One region of the Pantoea sp. X-Soil-TKNS-1279 genome, then DNA from elsewhere that is predicted to be linked to it. Evidence: predicted binding sites of a transcription regulator. Region 1 holds the regulator's gene; each other region holds the start of a gene.
The links. Region 1 encodes CRP, which controls carbon source genes, mostly activating them, when cyclic AMP is high. Its sites were predicted from a motif close to ATGTGANNNNNNTCACAT; they were not measured.
Positions count from the first base shown of each region.

Region 1 (2,207 bases):
CCAGCAAGCGCAGACGGGCGGAGATGGTCTTGGCATTCCAGCGAATCACCGCTTCAGCATGGCTCTGCTCCACCAACTTTTGCACTTCTTCCGGCTGATGCAGGCTGACGGAGATATGTTCCTGCAAATCGAGCGCCACCTGAAAGGCACGCGTCAGGCGTTTATGGCTGTTATCGCGGCTGGCAGACAGCATATGCATTTGCTGGTAGCAGGTGGTGATCAGATCTACCGCTTTTTGCTGGCGTGCCAGCAACGGCGGCAGCGCTTTCTCCGGGTCGGTCAGCTGCGTCAACAGGGTATATTTGGCATCGCAATAATCCGCCAGCTCACGGTACAGCAGGCTCAGCGACTCGCGCATCGGCTGCTCTTTCCACAGCCAAAACCAGAACCAGTTGAACAACCCATACCACAAGGTCCCGCCGATATAGAGCAGCGGAGGCACCCAGATCGGCATACGTCCCACCAGGCTCAGGGTAAAGATGGAGGCAATCAGCGTGGCAGGCAACAAGCGGCCATGCAACGGGCTGATTTCACCCGTCACGCCTACTAATAACGGCAGCACCAGCAGAATCAGCGGCAGGGGGACGTGATAATCCGTCAGCCACTGGATCAGAAAGCTGCCGGTCGCAAACAGGGAACCGCCAATAATCAGGCGTTTAAAAAAGCGTTTATGCGGCGTATCAAGACCGGCGATGTTGCAACAGGCGGGCACTAAGGAGAACAGCAAACCTTTTTGCAGGTCGCCAAACAGCCAGCCGAGGGCCACGGGCAGGCACAGCACCAGCGTTTGCCGCAGGGCATAGTTCACTTCGGGATGATAGATGATTCGACGCCACATCAGCTCATCGCAGACAAAAACGGCGTGATGCTGCCATCACGCCGTGGGTGAGAAGAAATTAGCGGGTGCCGTAAACGACGATGGTTTTACCATGTGCGGAGATCAGGTTTTGATCTTCCAGCATTTTCAGAATACGGCCAACTGTCTCGCGTGAGCATCCGACGATCTGACCAATTTCCTGACGGGTGATTTTGATCTGCATCCCGTCCGGGTGGGTCATGGCATCGGGCTGTTTGGCCAGATTGAGCAGCGTCTGCGCAATGCGACCGGTCACATCAAGGAAGGCAAGGTTGCCCACTTTTTCTGATGTCACCTGTAGGCGACGCGCCATCTGCGCCGAAAGACGCATTAAAATATCCGGGTTTACCTGAATCAGCTGACGGAATTTTTTGTAGGAAATTTCAGCCACTTCGCAGGCAGTTTTGGCTCGTACCCAGGCACTACGTTCCTGACCTTCTTCAAACAGGCCAAGCTCGCCGATGAAATCCCCCTGATTGAGGTAGGAGAGAATCATCTCTTTGCCTTCTTCATCCTTGATCAGCACCGCAACGGCACCTTTCACGATGTAGTAGAGCGTTTCCGCTTTCTCACCCTGATGAATCAGGGTGCTTTTGGATGGATATTTGTGAATATGGCAATGGGACAGGAACCATTCGAGTGTAGGGTCTGTTTGCGGTTTGCCGAGAACCATTCGCTATTATCCTCTGTTGTAATCGTGCCCAAAACACAGGGGGCAGTTTTCCCTGTCAGGCGGTGAAATCGTAGAGCGCTTCCTGTTAAGGAAAATTATTCGGGTGGACTCTTAAGCCAGGCTTCTGATTCTTCCCGCCTTCGTCTATTGCGACGAAAATATTTTCAGCTCTGTTTGTAGCACAGCTTTTGCTAGCTGTCTTCTGTTGTCTCGCTTCAGCAAAAGGGCGATTAGTCTGGATTGCTGTTTCTCAGGTGAAAGCGTACTCTGGCGGCAAATCAGCCTATTCAGGAGAAAGAATAATGCAGGCACGGGTTAAATGGGTGGAAGGGCTTACCTTTCTCGGAGAATCCTCATCAGGTCACCAGATATTAATGGATGGCAATTCGGGCGACAAAGCACCGAGCCCGATGGAGATGGTGCTGATGGCGGCAGGCGGTTGCAGCGCGATTGACGTCGTGTCGATCCTGCAAAAAGGGCGTAATGATGTGAAGGATTGTGAGGTCAAACTGACCTCGGAACGTCGTGAAGAAGCGCCACGCATTTTCACACATATCAACCTGCATTTTATTGTTACCGGCAAAGCGCTGGGCGATAAAGCGGTGGCGCGAGCGGTTGATCTGTCGGCTGAGAAATATTGCTCGGTGGCGATTATGCTGGGCAAAGGGGTAGAAATCA
Region 1 covers NZ_AP035948.1:3,974,089-3,976,295, reverse strand. Annotated here, with positions in the region: gene AC6I8N_RS18665 (YccS/YhfK family putative transporter) at 1-838, opposite strand, end outside; gene crp (cAMP-activated global transcriptional regulator CRP) at 897-1,529, opposite strand; gene AC6I8N_RS18655 (OsmC family protein) at 1,832-2,207, shown strand, end outside.

Region 2 (2,207 bases), 1.9 Mb from region 1:
TTTGCGAATTGCCAGATACATATGTTTAGCGTAACGCACGGTGAGGTCAAAGGCGTTACGGTGGATATACTCCGCCTGCACCGGCAATTCACTCATCCGCGTCAGCAGATAGCGGCGCAGTTCCACCAGCACCAACTCATCGTTGGTGCCGATATAGAAGGTGTCGCTGCCAGCACTGGCTTCGAAGGTAGGAAGACGCACCGCAAACACCACCACTTTACCTGCGCTACCCGAACTGTCATGCAGATAACGCAGATCGCCATTAAAGCGCGCGGGGCTGTCGGCGCTGACGTCGCGCAGACGGTCAGCGTAGTCATCCGCCCAGATCTTTCCCTGCCAGTCGGGTTGGTCACCGGTTTGGTACTGCTGACGGGTGAGATTTTCCAGCATCGCTTCCGGCGTGTCACCCAGCGCAATGCCGAGATGGTTGACCATCTCCAGTCGACCATCATCATGAATGCGGGCAAATAACGATTTTTCGGTAAACGCCGGACCACGGCGAATCAGCGAGCCACCGGAGTTGTTGCAGATGCCGCCGACCACCGACGCACCAATACAGGACGAACCAATGACCGAGTGCGGCTCACGCCCCAGCGGTTGTAGTGTTTGTTCCAGCTCCGTCAGGGTGGTGCCGGGGAAGGCAATCACCTGACGCGCCTCATCAATGACCTGCACGCCCTGTAACTGGCGGGTGCTGACAATCACTACCTCACGATCGTAATCGTTGCCGTCCGGCGTCGAGCCGCCGGTTACGCCGGTGTTTGATGCCTGCATCAGAATAATGGCGTCGTGCGCCACGCATACCTGAAGGGTATGCCACAGTTGTAATAACGTCTGGGGGAGCACCACGGCCAGTGCCTCACCGCGCCCAACGCGAAATCCTTTGGTGTACCAGGCCTTATCATCAGAATGGGTTAACAGCTGTTTTTCACCTACCACGTCACTCAGTTGACGCAACATTTCCTGCGGGGATGTCATGTTTTCTCTTCTGTGTCATGTGTCTGCCGGGTTATTGGACAGGCGGATACGGCGCTATGTCAATCATTCATCGGCACTAAAGTTAAAATAACGCACTGAAGCATTATCCCTTTATCTCGCGCGGAAAAACCGCGGCGTACCAATAAAAATGCGCGGGTTATCACAAAATAGAGGCAAAGCAAAAAGACAAATAAATTGTTAAATCGGGCCAGACAGGCAGAGGTGTGAAAAATATATAACGTGATGAATTTTATAATAATTCCATGTCTTTGGAAAAATTTACCATGTGATTAACATCACAAATTTAGGCCTGTAAATATCTTTGTCAATGACCTTGGCGGCTAAATTCGTAGCAATAATGTGATCTCCATTGCAAATACAAATCCTCTTCACCGGAAGAATGGCTGTCAGAAGCGCAGCGTAAGGAGCAGGATAATGAGAATTGGCATGGTGATCAGCGGTGGTGATGTTACCGGCATAAATAACTTTATCTTTCAGATTTCTCGCTTAACTCAGGCGGACATGGTGTTATTTAACGGCGGTATTCCGGGTTTGCTGGAAAATAAACATCAAGAAATATCGCAGCGTGATCTGGTGGATTATGCCATCGCGGCGATCCCGGTGATGCAATCAGGGCGACCAACGCGAAAATTAATTCGCCCGGAATATGAAGCCATAGCGAAACAACTTAAATCGCTACGCATTGACGTATTAATTATGGCCGGAGGCGATGGGTCGCTGCAATTCCTTCATATTCTGAGTGAATTTGGTGTCAATTGCTTTGGCGTTGGTATGACCATCGATAACGATGTATTCGGCAGCGATTATACCATTGGCTTTTCCACCGCCTGTGAACAGGTGCTGAAGGAAGTGGCGAAATTACGTAACACCGGGCGTGGATTGCCGGGGCGCGTATTTATGGTGGAGCTGCTGGGTGGTTATTGTGGTGAATTAACCCTGCAATCAGCGATTAAATCCAATGCGGATTTTGCCTTGATCCCCGAGTGCCAGATTCCGCCGCATGAGCTGGCGGAACGGGTCACGGCACGTCTGGCGCAGCAAAACAGCGTGATTATTCTGTGCTCGGAAGCCTATACCCGCGAATATTCGCCGGGGTTCCAGGGGGCGATCGATACCTTAATTAAACAACTTGAACCTTTGATTGGTGTGCGTATCCGTAAAACCATCATCGGTTACGGCCTGCGTAATGGCGAACCCACCTGTGAAGA
Region 2 covers NZ_AP035948.1:2,066,223-2,068,429, forward strand. Annotated here, with positions in the region: gene dld (D-lactate dehydrogenase) at 1-978, opposite strand, end outside; gene AC6I8N_RS09810 (6-phosphofructokinase) at 1,414-2,207, shown strand, end outside.
Region 2: the regulator CRP is predicted to act here: its motif matches at 1,263-1,280, upstream of AC6I8N_RS09810 (6-phosphofructokinase).

Region 3 (2,207 bases), 470 kb from region 1:
ATCAGCGTAAAGCCTTTACTGATTTTCTCCAGAACACGGTCATGCGCAGCGGCGAGCATCTGCCCAGCCTGAGCGAAAACCAGAAGCAAACGTTCGGCAACTACGCGAGTGATTACGCCATTCTTTATGGTTTCTCGCAGCAGGTGAATCAGGCCGTTGAACAGGGCATGCGTCCGGTGGTCGATGAGCTGGCGGCCATTCGCGTACCGCAGGATTACCTGACGCGTCGTGACACGCTGCGCCAGGCCAGCGGCAATCTGAGCGTGCTGACACAGCAAATTCAGAGCGCCAAAATGCAGGCCGACAGCAGCCATGCTGCGCTGAAACAGCCAGATGACCTGAAAAAAGTGTATGACAGCGTCTATACCAAAGTAGTCACCCAACCGGCCAGCACCCTGATCCCGTTGCTGCCACAGTTGCAGGCGCTGAGCCAGGCGGCGGTACAGACCGGTGATTACCTGCAATCGCAGGGTACACGCGTGACTTTCAATGATGGCGGCGTGCAATTCCCGACCCAGGATCAGGCCACCCAATACAACACGCTGATGAGCACCCTCTCCAGCAATGCCCAGGCTCTGACCCAGGCGCAGAATACTGTTCAAAGCGGTTTTCAGTAATTCTTCAGGCGGGTAATCATGGATTACCCGCTTTTCAGACTTTTGTCACTTCCTTACATTCTGCTTTTCTGATTCTTCCTGCTGCGACAGAGTGTGATCTGGCGCATTTTCGACCAAATATTGTTTGTGATCCTCATCACATTTATGAAACAAACCCCATAAGTAAAAAAGTGATAAATGTCACATTTAGCCCCCTGATTTGTCTAAATATTCAGCATCGTACTTTTCTTACACGGCATTTTTGTGATCAATATCACCTAATAGCACCCTTCTCACCCCAACTTAGCGTGATCTACATCACACTTTAGCCACGCTCTACGCAGCGTCATAAACTAGTGCTAGAGTCCGCCTGCATACAGTAATGCCACGGCCCCCGCCGTAACGTCTTAACAAAAACAAACGCGCTCTCTTATTGCAGCGCGTCTCAATAAGGGGTGGGTTTATGTCCTCATCAGTGAAGGTCAAAGTTCAGAGCTTTGGTCGCTTTCTGAGTAACATGGTGATGCCTAACATCGGTGCGTTTATCGCCTGGGGTATCATCACTGCACTGTTCATTCCAACCGGATGGATTCCAAACGCGACGCTGGCGAAACTCGTTGGCCCGATGATTACCTACCTGCTGCCGCTGTTGATCGGTTTCACCGGTGGTCGTCTGGTGGGTGGCGATCGTGGTGGCGTGGTCGGCGCAATCACCACTATGGGTGTGATTGTCGGTGCGGATATGCCGATGTTCCTCGGCTCCATGATTGCCGGTCCGCTGGGCGGCTGGGCGATCAAACACTTTGACCGTGCCGTTGATGGCAAGATCAAAAGCGGCTTCGAGATGCTGGTGAACAACTTCTCCGCCGGTATCATCGGTATGCTGCTGGCACTGCTGGCGTTTATCGGTATCGGTCCGTTGGTGGAAGGTCTGTCCCATATTCTCGCCGCAGGCGTAAACCTGATGGTGCAGAATAACCTGCTGCCGTTGACCTCCATCTTTGTTGAACCGGCGAAAATCCTGTTCCTCAACAACGCCATCAACCACGGTATCTTCTCTCCGCTGGGTATCCAGCAGGCGAGCGAAGTGGGCAAATCGATCTTCTTCCTGATCGAAGCCAACCCAGGTCCGGGTATGGGCGTACTGGTGGCGTATATGATTTTTGGTCGCGGTAGCGCCAAACAATCAGCCGGTGGTGCTGCCATCATCCACTTCCTGGGTGGTATCCACGAAATTTACTTCCCGTACGTACTGATGGCACCGCGTCTGCTGCTGGCGGTAATCCTCGGTGGTATGACTGGCGTGTTCACCCTGACCGTACTGCACGGCGGCCTGGTTTCTCCGGCTTCTCCGGGTTCCATCCTGGCAGTGCTGGCGATGACGCCAAAAGGCACTTACTTTGCTAACGTGACCGCGATTATCGCTGCGTTCGCCGTCTCCTTTGTCATCTCTTCTATCCTGCTGAAAACCAGCAAAGTAAAAGATGAAGACGACATCGAAGCCGCCACCAAGCGTATGCAGGACATGAAAGCCCAGTCTAAAGGCCAGAGCGTTGCAGGTGCGCCGGTTGCCGGTGATGCGATGAGCGTTGACCTGAACCACGTACGTAA
Region 3 covers NZ_AP035948.1:128,361-130,567, reverse strand. Annotated here, with positions in the region: gene AC6I8N_RS00630 (DUF3053 domain-containing protein) at 1-617, shown strand, start outside; gene AC6I8N_RS00625 (PTS mannitol transporter subunit IICBA) at 1,060-2,207, shown strand, end outside.
Region 3: the regulator CRP is predicted to act here: its motif matches at 786-803, upstream of AC6I8N_RS00625 (PTS mannitol transporter subunit IICBA).

Region 4 (2,207 bases), 1.4 Mb from region 1:
ACAAGGTGATCGGGTATTAATTGATTTTTGCCAGATTGCCCAAGCGTTATTGCCCGACGAGGGGCAGTTTGCCCGGTTAGGAGGTGAAGAGTTTGCCGCCATCCTGCCCGGCGACAGCGAGCAGGCACAATTGGTATGTGAACGTATTCGCGTCGCAACGCAGTTATCGCTGCCGGATAATATCAGCTACACCGTCAGTATCGGCTATGCAACAGCCAGCAAGGAAGAACTTCACTTTCCGACATTACTGGCATTGGCTGATGAGGCGTTGTATCGCGCAAAAGCCAGCGGCCGTAACCGTACTGAACAATATCTGACACAGTTACAGCCGTTGAATAAGGCTACGCTGGTGTAGTCTTATGGGTGATGCGTGTTACGACGGCAACGTTTATCACCGTAGTGGCGCAACCAAAAATAGCGGTCTTCCACTTTTTCACGCCCACTGACACGCGCACCCACCAGCCAGAGCAGCGCACCAATAAAGATGCTAAACATTGCGCCATGCGCCAGGAATTGCGGCAGATTTAGCGAAGGAATTTGATTAATGATCGAGTAACCGACGCCAAGCACCATGGTGAGTAAACCGAGACACATCAGGCCATTACCGATATAGCGAGAGTGATGACGTTTCATAATTCACCTCCATCCTTTTTTAGTAATGCCAAAAACAGCACATAACGTTAACTTGCTATAAGTTTAGGCAATGACCCGGGGTTAAGATGCGTGCATGATCACACATCTTTCACAATCCTGACGAAACTTTACCGCTTATCGGGTTGATTTCGATAGAAAATGATAAATAACGTAGCGGCACTATTCAGTGTCTGCGCCCTTTGTCATCTCCCCTGCCAGGCAGTAAACTAACGCCCTTTCGATTTCGAGACAGGATAATCATCGTGAGCAGCATTAAACTGATTGTGGGACTGGCTAATCCCGGCGCGGAATATGCCGCTACGCGCCATAACGCAGGTGCCTGGTATGTGGATCTGCTGGCGGAGCGCCACAATCAGTCTCTGAAAGACGAACCCAAATTCTTTGGCTACACCGCTCGCTTATCGCTGGCGGGCGAAGATGTGCGGCTACTGGTACCCACCACTTTTATGAACCTGAGTGGGAAGGCGGTCGCGGCAATGGCGACGTTCTACCGCATCGCGCCAGAGGAAATTTTGGTGGCACACGATGAACTGGACCTGCCTCCTGGCGTGGCGAAGTTTAAACAGGGTGGCGGCCACGGTGGTCATAACGGTCTGAAAGACATCATCAGCAAGCTGGGTAACAACAATAATTTTCACCGTTTACGGGTCGGCATTGGTCATCCGGGTGACCGCAATAAAGTCACCGGATTTGTACTGGGTAAACCCCCTGCCAGTGAACAGAAGCTGATCGATGATGCCGTAGATGAAGCGGTGCGCTGTACGGAACTGTGGCTGAAAGAAGATAAGATTAAGGCAATGAACCGTCTGCACGCCTTCAAAGCCGGTTAAGGCCAAATCCCGCGCCGCAGACCGGGAAATCTGTGTATAATGCGCGAAATTTTTTGAATCGTCAGCGTTGCCGGTCAACGCTGCACACTCAGCGAGAAAGGTAATCAGATCATGGGATTTAAATGCGGTATTGTGGGCCTGCCGAACGTCGGTAAATCCACCCTGTTCAACGCGCTGACCAAAGCGGGTATCGAAGCAGCCAACTTTCCGTTCTGCACCATCGAGCCAAACACCGGTGTCGTTCCAATGCCCGATCTGCGTCTTGACCAGCTGAGCGAGATCGTGAAGCCACAGCGCGTTGTGCCGACCACCATGGAGTTCGTTGATATCGCCGGTCTGGTGGAAGGTGCTTCTAAAGGTGAAGGCCTGGGCAACAAATTCCTGACCAATATCCGTGAAACGGATGCCATCGGCCATGTGGTTCGCTGCTTCGAAAATGAGAACATCATTCACGTCGCGGGCAAAGTAAACCCGGCGGAAGATATCGATATCATCAACACCGAACTGGCGCTGTCCGATCTCGATACCTGTGAACGTGCTATTCAGCGTGTACAGAAGAAAGCCAAAGGTGGCGACAAAGACGCCAAAGCTGAGTTGGCGGCGCTGGAGAAGTGTCTGCCGCATCTGGAAAATGCCGGGATGCTGCGCTCACTGAATCTGGATGCTGATGAGAAAGCGGCTATTCGTTATCTCAGCTTCCTGACGCTGAAACCCACCATGTAC
Region 4 covers NZ_AP035948.1:2,558,378-2,560,584, forward strand. Annotated here, with positions in the region: gene AC6I8N_RS12085 (GGDEF domain-containing protein) at 1-355, shown strand, start outside; gene ychH (stress-induced protein YchH) at 358-633, opposite strand; gene pth (aminoacyl-tRNA hydrolase) at 897-1,484, shown strand; gene ychF (redox-regulated ATPase YchF) at 1,596-2,207, shown strand, end outside.
Region 4: the regulator CRP is predicted to act here: its motif matches at 720-737, upstream of pth (aminoacyl-tRNA hydrolase).